3 regions of the Chryseobacterium sp. 'Rf worker isolate 10' genome follow, and region 3 is predicted to be linked to each of the others. Evidence: riboswitches for the same ligand, from Rfam matches in the RefSeq annotation. Region 3 holds a riboswitch; each other region holds the start of a gene.
The links. A riboswitch is a leader RNA that binds a small molecule or an ion and turns the genes downstream of it on or off. The one in region 3 is predicted to bind S-adenosylmethionine.
Positions count from the first base shown of each region.

Region 1: linked by a shared signal. The riboswitch ahead of LKL37_RS16990 (SusC/RagA family TonB-linked outer membrane protein) and the one ahead of LKL37_RS17775 (alpha/beta fold hydrolase) in region 3 are both predicted to bind S-adenosylmethionine.
Region 2: linked by a shared signal. The riboswitch ahead of LKL37_RS20605 (TonB-dependent receptor plug domain-containing protein) and the one ahead of LKL37_RS17775 (alpha/beta fold hydrolase) in region 3 are both predicted to bind S-adenosylmethionine.

Region 1 covers NZ_JBOZOF010000003.1:576,938-581,230, forward strand. Annotated here, with positions in the region: gene pckA (phosphoenolpyruvate carboxykinase (ATP)) at 1-918, shown strand, start outside; gene LKL37_RS16980 (hypothetical protein) at 969-1,406, opposite strand; gene LKL37_RS16985 (type II 3-dehydroquinate dehydratase) at 1,468-1,875, opposite strand; SAM riboswitch class I at 2,120-2,218, shown strand; gene LKL37_RS16990 (SusC/RagA family TonB-linked outer membrane protein) at 2,302-4,293, shown strand, end outside.
Region 2 covers NZ_JBOZOF010000005.1:186,277-190,569, reverse strand. Annotated here, with positions in the region: gene LKL37_RS20610 (alpha-amylase family glycosyl hydrolase) at 1-1,487, shown strand, start outside; SAM riboswitch class I at 1,579-1,684, shown strand; gene LKL37_RS20605 (TonB-dependent receptor plug domain-containing protein) at 1,778-4,201, shown strand; gene LKL37_RS20600 (APC family permease) at 4,209-4,293, shown strand, end outside.
Region 3 covers NZ_JBOZOF010000003.1:735,398-739,690, reverse strand. Annotated here, with positions in the region: gene LKL37_RS17780 (ACT domain-containing protein) at 1-973, opposite strand, end outside; gene LKL37_RS17775 (alpha/beta fold hydrolase) at 973-1,917, opposite strand; SAM riboswitch class I at 1,979-2,085, opposite strand; gene LKL37_RS17770 (MGH1-like glycoside hydrolase domain-containing protein) at 2,274-4,293, shown strand, end outside.

The DNA.
Region 1 (4,293 bases), 160 kb from region 3:
GAAAAAGGTGATGTTGCTTTATTCTTCGGTCTTTCAGGAACAGGTAAAACTACTTTATCAGCAGATCCTAAAAGATACCTTATCGGTGACGATGAGCACGGATGGGACAACAACGGAGTATTCAACTATGAAGGTGGATGCTACGCTAAAGTAATTGACTTATCAGAAGAAAAAGAACCGGATATTTTCAGAGCCATCAAAAGAGATGCACTTCTTGAAAACGTTGTTGTAAACAATGGAGTAGCAGATTATACTGACGGATCTATCACAGAAAATACAAGAGTTTCTTATCCAATCTATCATATCAACAAAATTGTACTGCCTTCTAAAGCAGGTCATGCTAAGAAGATTGTATATCTTTCTGCAGATGCATTCGGAGTACTTCCTCCGGTTTCCATTCTGAATGAAGATCAGGCTCAATATCACTTCCTTTGCGGTTATACTTCAAAATTAGCCGGAACTGAAAGAGGAATTACTGAACCTCAGCCATCTTTCTCACCGGCATTTGGTGAAGCATTCCTTACATTACACCCAACAATGTATTCTAAAACATTGATCGGTAAAATGCAGGAACATGGAGCTAAAGCATATTTAGTGAATACAGGTTGGAACGGTACTGGAAACAGAATCTCTCTGAAAGATACAAGAGCAATTATCGATGCAATCATTGATGGATCTATTGATAATGCACCTAAAACTCAGGTTCCGATTATGAATCTTGAGATCCCTACAGAATTGCCAAACGTTTCTACAGGTATTTTAGATCCTAGAGATACGTATGAAAATGCTTCAGACTGGGAAGAAAAAGCAAAAGATCTTGCTTCAAGATACATCAAAAACTTTGAGCAGTACTGTGATACTGAAGAAGGTAAGAAATTAGTGGCTTCAGGACCTCAATTGCAGGAACAAACTATCTAATAGTTACCCATCAACATACAAAAAGCCTCATCAATGATGAGGCTTTTTTATTAATATTTTTGACAGTTTTCAATCAATTCATTCTGTTCATCAAGTTTTAAGACTGTTGATTTGATGGATTCTTCAGTCAGATATTTTATGATCATAAAATGTTTTGAAGAAAAGTAAGATTCTTCGTCCAATATTTTATCTAAACACTTTGGAGTAGTGAAAGTCATCCAATATTTTGCTTTGTTGGAAAACGTAATAGTTACTTCTATGGCATCAGATTCAATATTTTTTATTGGATCATCTATGTTGATAGAAATTATCTCCGGTTCATTGCGTGCGCTAAAATAAAATTGTGAATACCATCTCAGTCTTCCTTCATCATTCTGAACCTTTACATCTTCAGTATTTATTTCTTCAATAATATAAGATTTTCTTTTCGTTAGTTGCCCGGAATATACCCCAATGCCAGTGCAGTAAATCTTGTCCTTTATCTTCATAAATTATGTTCTAATTATCCACATACATCTGTGAAAATCTGTGGGGAAATAAGCAACTGAATTATTTTAAACTCAATAAAGCCAATCTATACCCGTCCATTCCAAAACCAGATAAAACTGCATCAGTGTTAGCTGCTGTTACTGATTTCTGTCTGAATTCTTCCCTTTTGTAAATATTGCTGATGTGTACTTCTACTTTTGGCTTGCGGATATTTTTCAAACAATCAGCAATAGCATAAGAATAATGGGTAAAAGCTCCCGGATTAATCACTACTGCTTCAAAATCATCCTCTTGAAGTCTGTTGATAAGCTCCCCTTCAATATTAGACTGATAATATTTTAATTCGTGAGCCTGAAACTCAGATTGTAAATTTTCCAAATAGCTTTCCATAGAAACAGTTCCATAGATTTCCGGTTCTCTGGTGCCTAGCAGGTTAAGGTTAGGGCCGTTGATGATCAAAACTTTCATAGTATAAAATTAAAAACTTTTTTTAATTAATGATCAATAATTTCTGCACAGATTAATCTCTGTGTAATTAAATTATTGATAATGATATTTGTCATGTGTGAGAAAATGATAAGGTGTGTAACTCTTTATTTTAATGGGTTTTATTAAAAAATTACGTTAATTTTTGAAAATTTATCATGAAAAATAAATAAGTCTACTTGTTTTGTAGACTAAAAGTTTTTAGCTTTGCAACCATATTTCGATCGGCTTATAAAGAAAGACGGAGGGAACTGACCCTGTGAAGTCTTAACAACCTACCCATGGGGCAAGGTGTTACATTCAGCCTTTTAGGGAAAAATAAGCATTTGGTTTATCGTATTTATCGATGCCCTTTGCTGACTTTTCTGCAAAGGGCAATATTTTAATATATGATAAATAAAATTGATTATGATTAGCAAAAATTTATTCAATTCTAAAGCTTGGATACCTCCTGTTGCTGCATTTTTCTTTGGGATTACCAGTGCAAATGCGCAAAATTCTAAGCCGAAAAAAGATAGCCTTCATGAAAAGGAGATTGATGAAGTGGTGGTGGTGGCTTACGGAAAAGCTAAAAGAAACAGTTATACCGGTTCCGTAGCTACTATTTCAAGTGATAAGATTAATAACAGACCTGTAACCAATATTACAAAAGCATTAGAAGGCCAGGTTGCCGGAATTCAAACAACGAGTGCATCGGGGCAGCCAGGAGCTGTTTCTACCATTCGAATCAGAGGAATTGGTTCCATCAGTGCTTCCAGTGATCCGTTATATGTAGTAGACGGAATTCCTTTTGACGGAAACCTGAACTCTATCAGCCCGAGCGATATTGAATCCATCAGTGTTCTGAAAGATGCTACAGCAAGTGCTTTGTATGGTTCAAGAGGAGCCAACGGAATTATCATTATTACTACAAAATCAGGTAAAAAAGGAGAAGCTAAAGTCAATTTTAATATCAGTCAGGGATTCTCCGGAAGAGCAGTGAAAGACTATGAACAGGTTAATACAGACCAATATTTCCAATTATACTGGGAAGCATTGAGAAATGGATATCAGTCTGGGAAAGTGAATGCTCAGCAAGCTGCTCAGATGGCAACAGACAACCTTGTTTCTTCACTGGGGATCAACCCATATGGAACAGGTTATCCAAAACCGGTAGGAACAGATGGTAAATTGTTGCCGGGAGCTTCACCACTTTGGAATGACGACTGGAGAGATATTTTACAGAGAGTAGCTTCAAGAAATCAGGTAGATCTTGATATCAGCGGAGGAAGTGAGAAAAGTAATTATTTCTTCTCTCTGGGCTATCTGGATGATAAAGGAATGGCGATTGAATCAGGATATAAAAGATACAATACCCGATTAAAAATCAATTCTGAAGTCAAAAAATGGCTGAATGTAGGAGTGAATTTAAATTATACAAACAGTATTCAGCAGGCTCCGACTTCTTCGGATTCGAAAGCGAGTAATATCATCAATGCAGCAAGATTTATTCCTTCATTTTATCCTTATTATGAAAGAAATCCGGACGGAACGTATATTTTAGGTGCTGATGGAAATCCAATTTATGATTTTGGAAAATACAGACCTACAAATGCCCTTCAGAATCAGAATGCTGCTGCAACACTGCCTTTAGATAAAAATGATAATAAAGAAGATAACTTCTCAGGAAAAGGTTTCATGGAATTTACTTTCTTACCGGAGTTGAAATTCAAGACAAGTTTCTCTGTTGATTTGGTGAATTATAACGGTCATTATTATTCAAATCCATTACTGGGGCAAGGTGCAGAGACGGGAGGCTCTGTGACTAAAACAAATACCAGAACACTTTCTTATACCACCAGTAATATTCTTACGTATGATAAGAAATTTGGAAAACATCATATCAATGCTTTGGCAGGACATGAATTCTATAAATACGATTATCAGACGATTTCCGGGACAAGAAGCCAGTTTTCACTGCCTTATTACTATGAGCCGGATGCAGCTTCTCTGTTGGGAAGCTTCAGTGGAAACAGTAATAAATTAAGCTTATTAAGTTTCCTTGGAAAAGTAGAATATGACTACAATAATACCTATTTCCTGTCAGCTTCAGGACGAGCAGACAGTTCTTCAAGATTTGAAAAAGATAACAGATGGGGGAGATTCTGGTCAGTAGGAGGTTCATGGAAGATTTCGAATGAGGAATTTATTAAGAGCCTGAATGTCTTCAATCAGTTGACATTACGTGCCAGCTATGGAGGTCAGGGGAATGACAAATTGCTTCGACCAAACGGACAGCCACTTTATTATGCATATCAGGAGTTGTACAGATTTATCAGTCTTGGCGGAGAACCGGGAACAACACTGGAAAAAACGTCTACTAATAATGTGAAATGGGAAACCAACCTTAATTTAAATGTA
Region 2 (4,293 bases), on a different contig from region 3:
AAAACGGAATTGCTGTGATTCTGGATGTAGCATTTAACCACGCTACAGGACGTTCTCCTTTGGTAAGACTTTGGAATGTAGATCCGGATGGAGATGGCTATGGCGATGTGGCGGCGAACAATCCTTACTTTAATCAGGTTCCGAAACATTCATACAATGTATTCAATGATTTTAACCACACGAGTCCTTCAACGCAATATTACGTTGAAAGATGTCTTCAGCAATGGCTCACTGAATATCACATAGACGGATTCCGTTGGGATCTAACAAAAGGATTTACCCAAAGCTGTTCTGAAAACGATGAAGCCTGTACCAACGCTTATCAGCAGGACAGAGTGGATATCATGAAACACTATGCAGACAGACAATGGGCTCTGGACCCGAACTCTTACATGATATTCGAACACCTTGGAACAGATGCGGAAGAACAGCAATGGGCGAACTACAGAATAGCAGAAGGAAAAGGCGTTATGCTTTGGAATAAGCAGACCGATCCTTACAATCAGAATACAATGGGATATCAGGAAAACAGCAATTATGACCGTATGAACCACAGTCTTCACGGCTTTACCAATATGAGTGCTGTAGGCTATGGAGAAAGCCATGATGAAGAAAGATTAATGTTTAAAAATCTTGCATACGGAGCGACTAACGGAAGTTATAATGTGAAAGACCTGAATACCGCTCTTGAAAGAATGAAAACTTTCGGTGCCACCTTCTTCACTATTCCCGGTCCGAAAATGATCTGGCAGTTCGGAGAATTAGGATATGAATTCAGCATCAACAGATGTGCAAACGGTACTATCGACAGCGGCTGCAGAACCGATGAGAAACCAATTGCATTCACTTTAGGATATGATACCAATGCCAACAGAAAGGCTGTTTACGATACTTGGGCTAAAATCATCAATATCAGAAATACCTATCCGGTTTTTAAATCTAAAACGTACAGTATAGAATCCAATAACCTTACGAATGATCCTAATGGTCTGATCACAAGAATTTACGTGTATGATACAGCTATTACAACAGGAACCAAGAATGTTGTGGTATTGGCTAATTATACTACATCCGTACAGAATGTAGTGCCTTATTTCCCTTACACAGGTCAATGGCAGAATCTGATGGATGACAGTATTTCAAACGTAATTTCCACAACGGCTCCGATTACTTTACAGCCGGGAGAATTCAGAATTTTTGGAAATTATGCAGGTACTTTGTCAACAGCAGATGCAAATGCAGCCAACAAATTATCCCTTCAGATTGCAGATAATCCGGTAAAAAATGGGACAGCTAAATTAGTTTTCAGCAAAGCGAAAAACGGAGAAATTTCAATTTTTGATATGACGGGTAAAAGACTGGATTCATTCAAACTGAACAAAGAAAACGGTGCGTATGAAGCGAAAATCAGTTATCCTGCAGGAACGTATCTGGTACAGCTGAAATCGGATACAGGAATAGCCATTCAAAAGATGATTGTTCAATAAAATAAATCATAAAAATCATAAAAAGGCAAATTTGCAGCATAGCAGGTTTGCCTTTTTTGTACATTTAAAAAAATAGTCTACTTTTGCAGTAGATTTATCAAGAAAGGTGGAGGGATTTGGCCCCGTGAAACCTTAGCAACCTGCACGGTTCCAGAAGTGTAAAGGTGCTAATTCCAACCCTTTGGGGGAGATAAGTGAAGTCAATACTCTATATGAATTCCATTTCTTGAAATCTTATGTATCTGCGGAAACATCCGTCAGACCCACATTATTAATTGGCAAGAATAAAAATGAAAAAATTAAGTACAGCTGTATTATTGCTTGGAGCAATTCTGGTTGCTGCTCAGGAAAGTGAGGAAAAGGGAAATCAGATCGAGGATATCATCATCGTCGGAAACCGGAATGTCAAAAGAACAAAGCTGGAGACTCCAGTTCCTGTAGATGTAATTAATATCGATAAAATCCAGAGAAGTTCTCCGCAAATGACTGCTCAGGATCTCCTGAACTATGTCATTCCATCGTTTAATGCAGTGAGGCAGTCTGCCTCAGATGGTACAGAACATATTGATCCCGTAACTCTGAGAGGAATGGGACCTGATCAGGTTCTGGTGCTGCTTAACGGAAAAAGAAGGCATTCTACGTCTTTAGTAAATTACCAGAATACAGTAGGAAATGGCTCAGTAGGAACAGATCTGAGCACCATTCCGGTGATTGCAATTGATAGAATTGAAGTCTTAAGAGACGGAGCTGCCGCACAATACGGTTCTGATGCCATTGCAGGAGTAATCAATATTATTCTTAAAAAAAATGCCGGAGCATCAGCCAGCCTTACTTACGGCTTAACCGGAAGAAACGACGGTGACACTTACCAGGCAGGAGCCAACTACGGAACTTCATTAGGAAAAAAAGACAGTTATATTAATCTTTCATTACAATTAAGCCACAGAGGGAAAACCACAAGAACACAAAATCACGACCTCGATATTTTCGGGAATAATTTTGCGTATGCATTTGCCGATGATCCTGCAGCAGCAAGAGCGGCAGATGATGCAAAGATTCAAGAAAGAGGATTAACCCGTGACGATTTTAATTTTCAGATCGGAGATGCACAAATCAGACAGGGCCAGCTGTTTTTCAACGCAGAATATCCTTTTAACGATCATTTTAAAGTCTATTCTTTTGGAGGGTTCAGTATCAAAGAAGGAAAAGGGTTTGGCTTCAGAAGACTTCCGAGCGAAACGTCTAATGTTGTTTCATCCATTTATCCAAACGGGTTTCAGGCAAGCCTTGAATCTCAGGTTTATGATCTTTCTTACGCCGTAGGAGCAAAATATAATGTGAATGACTGGTTTTTTGACCTTAGCAATACCTTTGGAAGCAACACCTTCAATTATAATGTAAACAATACAAATAATGCTTCACTGGGGGTAAAATCACCCACCCGATTTTATGCCGGAGCACACAGCTTCCTTCAGAATACCATTAATCTTGATGTTTCCAAAAATATCAACCGTTTCAATATTGCATTTGGAGGAGAATTCAGATTTGAACAATACCAGATCAAAGCGGGTGATGAAGCATCTTACACTCAATATGACATCAACGGAAATGTTGCCACAGAAGGATCAACAGTACTTGGTGCGGGCGGATCTCAATCTTTTATTGGGTTTTCTCCAAATAATGCATTGAAGAAAGACAGACATTCAGCAGCAGTGTATGCAGATGTTTCCTATGATTTAGATAAAAAACTGAATATTGATGCGGCTGCAAGATTTGAAAATTATTCAGATTTTGGAAATACGCTGAATGGAAAATTGGCGGTGCGATATGAGTTTGTAAAAAACTATGCAGTAAGAGCAGCGGTAGGAACAGGATTCAGAGCACCTTCTCTTCAACAGCAGTATTTTAATAACTCTTATGCCGATATTTCCACTTCCGGTTCCGGAATTGTAACCAAAGGAATTTTCAGAAATGATAGCGATGCAGCGAGAATTCTTGGATTTGATAAACTCAAACAGGAAACTTCTGTCAATGGAAGTGCAGGATTCACTTTAAAACCCGTAAAAGGATTATTTATTACCGTAGATGGATACTGGATAAAGGTAAAAAACAGGATTGTGATTACCAGCAATATTACCGATCCAAGACTGGATCAGTTTAAGGTTGAAAGCGGAAGATTCTTTGCCAATGCCATTGATACGGAAACAAAAGGAGTAGATGTAGTCGTTTCCTATGACTGGATTCTCGGTAACGGAAAATTAAATATGAATCTTGCCGGAAACTATACAGAAACAAAAATCACAGATTTCCATTTTCCGGAAAACTTAGGAACTCCACAAAATGAATTCTTTGGTCCGGATCAGATCAATATCATTGAAACTTTGTCACCCAAAACAAAAGCTTCATTAGGATTAAATTATGGAATCGGGAAGTTCAATTTTCTCGTAAGAAATACCTATTTTGGTAAAGTAATAAGAGATGGCTATCCATTTGGAAGCGTGCAGGAGTTTTCTCCGAAAGTAGTAACCGACATCAGTGTTGGATATGATATTACAAAAAGTATCAACTTTACTGTAGGAGCTAACAATGTATTTGATGTCTTCCCGGATCGCCAGATTTATGAAAATTCATATTATGGAGTATTCAAATATGCGCCGGTTCAGATGGGAACACTGGGGAATTACTTCTTTGGAAGGCTTAATTTTAATTTTTAATCATTAGATGAGTACTACCTCACATCAGATTGGCTGGAAAACAGCCGCAGCCATCGTGGTTTCCAATATGATCGGAACAGGAATTTTTACAA
Region 3 (4,293 bases):
CTTTGATTCTTGTGATATTTTCTCCTGAAAGGTGTAATAATTTAATGGTATCAATTAACGGTAAACCTGCACCAACATTGGTTTCATACAGATAACGTCTGTTATTTTTACTCAACGTATATCTTAGTTTTCTGTATTCTTCTATCGGAAGGGTATTGAAAATTTTGTTGGAAGAAACAAGATCGAATCCATTTTCTGCTAAAGCATGATAGTTTTTTACAAAATCTTTGCTTGCTGTATTATCCACAACAATTAGATTCTCCAATTGATTTTCATTGGAGAAATTAATCAGTTCTTCTACATTCGATGGATGTTCTGCTGTCAAAACCTCTTCCCCCCAATTGGCATCAAATCCTTTTTTGTTGAAGGCAATTTTCTTTGAATTAGCTACTGCAACTACTTTAAGGTCTATTTTTTTACGCTTTTTAATTTCTTCTGCAGATTCCAAGACCTGTTGTATCAATGTCTTTCCTACGTTTCCATGACCAATGATTGCCAGATGAACTGTCTTTGGTTTTTTGAAAATTTCAGATTCTATAATGTTTCTCGTTTTTTCATCCTGTGAGGAAGTCACTACGATGTTGACTCTGTTTTCTCCTGCTACCTGATTCAAAAGCAATGGGAAAACATTGTTTCTTGCCAGTTCTGCAAAGACTTTATTGAAATCTTCTGCTACAAAACCGATTACAGAAACATTATTGATACTATAGATTTGAGAAACTTTTCCAGATTTTCTTTCTGCTTCGAACTCATCAATAAGACAGGCTACTGCTTTTTCTGCATCAATTTCCTGAACCAGGATAGAAATTCCGTTTTCTATGGCCTGCTGAGAGATTACTCCTACACTGATACGCGCTAAAGTAAGCGCTTTAAAAATTCGTCCATCAATCCCGATTTCTCCCAGGAAATCTTCACCTTCAAATTTGATGATTGATCTGTTCTTCAAAAATTTTATTTCGTTAGCATTTTTCATTACTTCTGTAAAATGTTTTTAATGATATTATTTAATTGTTGATATTCCATTAGGAAGGCATCATGCCCGTGTATAGATTGGATCTCGTGATAAGAAACATCCTTATTTTTCTCTTGTAAGTTTTCAAAACACATTCGGATTTCAGAAGCCGGGAAGAATAAGTCTGTATCTACTGAGATCATGTGCATTCGTGCCTGTATGTTCTCCAGTGCTATTTCATTAGCATTGATATTCATCAAGAGATGATTCATCAGCTTGTATGCTTTTAAACTAAACCTTTCGTTTATCGCATTGCCATGATAAACCAACCAGTCTTCTGATTCCAGGCGTTGTTTGTCCTGATTATATTGGTTTTGAAATCTATCGTTGAGTGACTGTGGAGTTCTGTAACACAACATGGCGTGAATTCTTGCTTTCTGTAATGGTTCCTTTTTATCATTCAATAAAAATTTCTGAACCAGACACTGTGCATGAAGCCAGTCGTGCGTTCTGTAATCACATGCTATAGGAATAAATATTTCTGCGAGATCCGGCTGCTTGGCAAGCATTTCCCAGGCAATCCCTCCTCCCAAAGAGCCTCCGATAATGGCATATAAATTTTTTATATGTAAAGCTTCAAGCCCTTTCAGAAATATCGCTGCGATATCCGAAGGAGTGAAGTCTTCATAGTCTTCAATTAAAAAATCGTCATATCCGTTTCCGGGTATATTAAAGCACAGAACAGTATATTTATCGGTATCTACAATCTGATTTTCTCCTACCAACTGTTTCCACCAGCCATTATCTCCGGATACATTGGAATTTCCGGTAAGAGCATGATTGATTAAAATGATAGGGGCTGTAAACAGATCTTTCCCAAAAAGCTGATAGCTTAACGGGATATGGTATTCCTTTTGGGAATAAGTTTGATACGAAAGATTAATATAGTTTAATTCTGTTTTCAATTCTATTAAATTTTAATACAATTGAAAATGCCACAGGAAATGGCTGAAAAAGAACTTCAGTGAGTTATCTGTCCAAAATACTTTGGTAGAACGTAGCACCTTCTTTGCTTGCGCAAAGGGTTGCTAAGGTTTCATAGGGTCTAATCCCTCAACCTTTCTTGATAACATTTTCAATATTTGAATGAACGAATGATGCAAAGGTAGTTCTTTTCTTTTAATTTCAAAAAAAAATTATTTTAATATTCAAAAAAGCCCTTAAATACAAGTATTTCAAGACTATATTAATAATTATTCAGATGAAAAAAATTGGAATTGCTCCTCAAAAAAACTAACTTCGTGGGGAAAAATGATGAGATATGACCGCTGAAAAAGAAAGATTACAAGATACCAAATGGAAAAACTGGGGACCTTATGTAAGCAACCGGCAGTGGGGAAATGTACGCGAAGATTATAGCCCGAACGGGAATGCCTGGAATTTTACCAATCATAATAATGCCGAAAGCTATGCCTACCGCTGGGGTGAAGAAGGTATTGCCGGAATTTCTGATGTAAAGCAGATTTTTTGTTTTTCGTTTTCGTTTTGGAACAAGAAAGACAAAATGATAAAAGAAAGGTTCTTCGGATTGAGCAACCCCCAGGGGAATCATGGGGAAGACATCAAAGAAATCTTTTATTATCTGGATAATACACCTACTCATAGCTATATGAAAATGGTTTACAAATATCCAATCAACGAATTTCCTTACGATGACCTTATTGCAGAAAACGGGAGACGCAGTAAAAAGGAACCGGAATATGAAATTTTCGATACCGGAATTTTCGATAATGATGAATATTTTGATATTTTCATTGAATATTGCAAAGCCGATCACAATGATATTTTTGCCAGAGTAACGATCTGCAACCGAAGCCAGCATGAAGCTCCTATTCTGGTAGCTCCTACTGTATGGTTCAGAAACAACTGGAAATGGGGATATAATACTTATAAAGGAGAACTCAATGCTTCTCATGATGGAAGTATAAACATTGCTCACGACAGTATTTCTATCAAGAAACTGTATTCCAGAAACTCAAATGCACAAAGTCTATTCTGTGATAATGAAACCAATACTTCTAAGCTTTACGGAGCTCCCAGAAGTGAAAACACCTATTTCAAAGATGGAATCAATGATTTCATTATTCATAAAACAGATACAGTAAATCCCGAAAAAAGAGGTACAAAAGCTTCTTTACTGATTGACGAAGTTATTGGAGCAGGAGAATCAAAAGTTTTTGAATTCAGATTATGTCCTGAGGGGACAGATGAACCTTTTGAAAACTTTGATGAAATTTTCAATACTCGGCAGGCTGAAGCTGAGGATTTTTATAAAGAAGTTCAGAATGACACCGTAAACGAAGATGAAAGAAATGTCCAGAGGCAGGCTTTTGCAGGACTGCTTTGGAATAAACAGTTCTATCATTATAATATCGGAAAATGGCTGAAAGGTGATCCCAACTTTGAAGCCCCAAGAAATTTCAACGAATATGTAAGAAATACAGAATGGAATCATCTCCACAATAAGGATATTATTTCCATGCCTGACAAATGGGAATATCCATGGTATGCTACGTGGGATCTGGCATTTCACTGTGTTCCTTTTTCTATCATCGATGCAGAATTTGCTAAAGGACAGCTTCTGTTACTTACGAAAGAATGGTATATGCATCCTAACGGCCAGCTTCCTGCCTATGAATGGAATATGAGTGACGTGAATCCGCCCGTACATGCGTGGTCATGCTTCCGTGTTTTTAAAATTGATGAAAAAAATAACGGAAAACCGGATTTATTATTCTTAGAGAAAGTATTTCAGAAACTGCTTCTTAATTTCACGTGGTGGGTGAACCGAAAGGATAAAAACGGGAAAAACATCTTTGGAGGAGGTTTTCTTGGTCTCGATAATATCGGAGCTTTTGACCGAAATATGGAACTAAAGGACGGCCAGCACCTTGAACAGGCAGACGGAACAAGCTGGATGGCAATGTATGCACTGAATATGATGCGTATTGCGATGGAACTTGCCCAATATTACCAGGTCTATGAAGATATGGCGATCAAGTTTTTTGAGCATTACCTTTATATTGCTGAAGCGATGGAAAATCTGGGGGAAGGAACGAAAGGTCTCTGGAATGAGGAAGACGGATTCTTTTATGATGTACTACAGCTTGGAAACGGAGACAGCGTCTCTTTAAAACTAAGAAGTATTGTAGGTTTGATTCCTATGTTTGCCGTTGAGATTGTGGATCATCATTTACTGGAAAAGATGCCTAATTTCAGAAGCAGAATGGAATGGATCTTAAAAAATAAACCGGAACTCACCAAACTTGTTTCCCATTGGG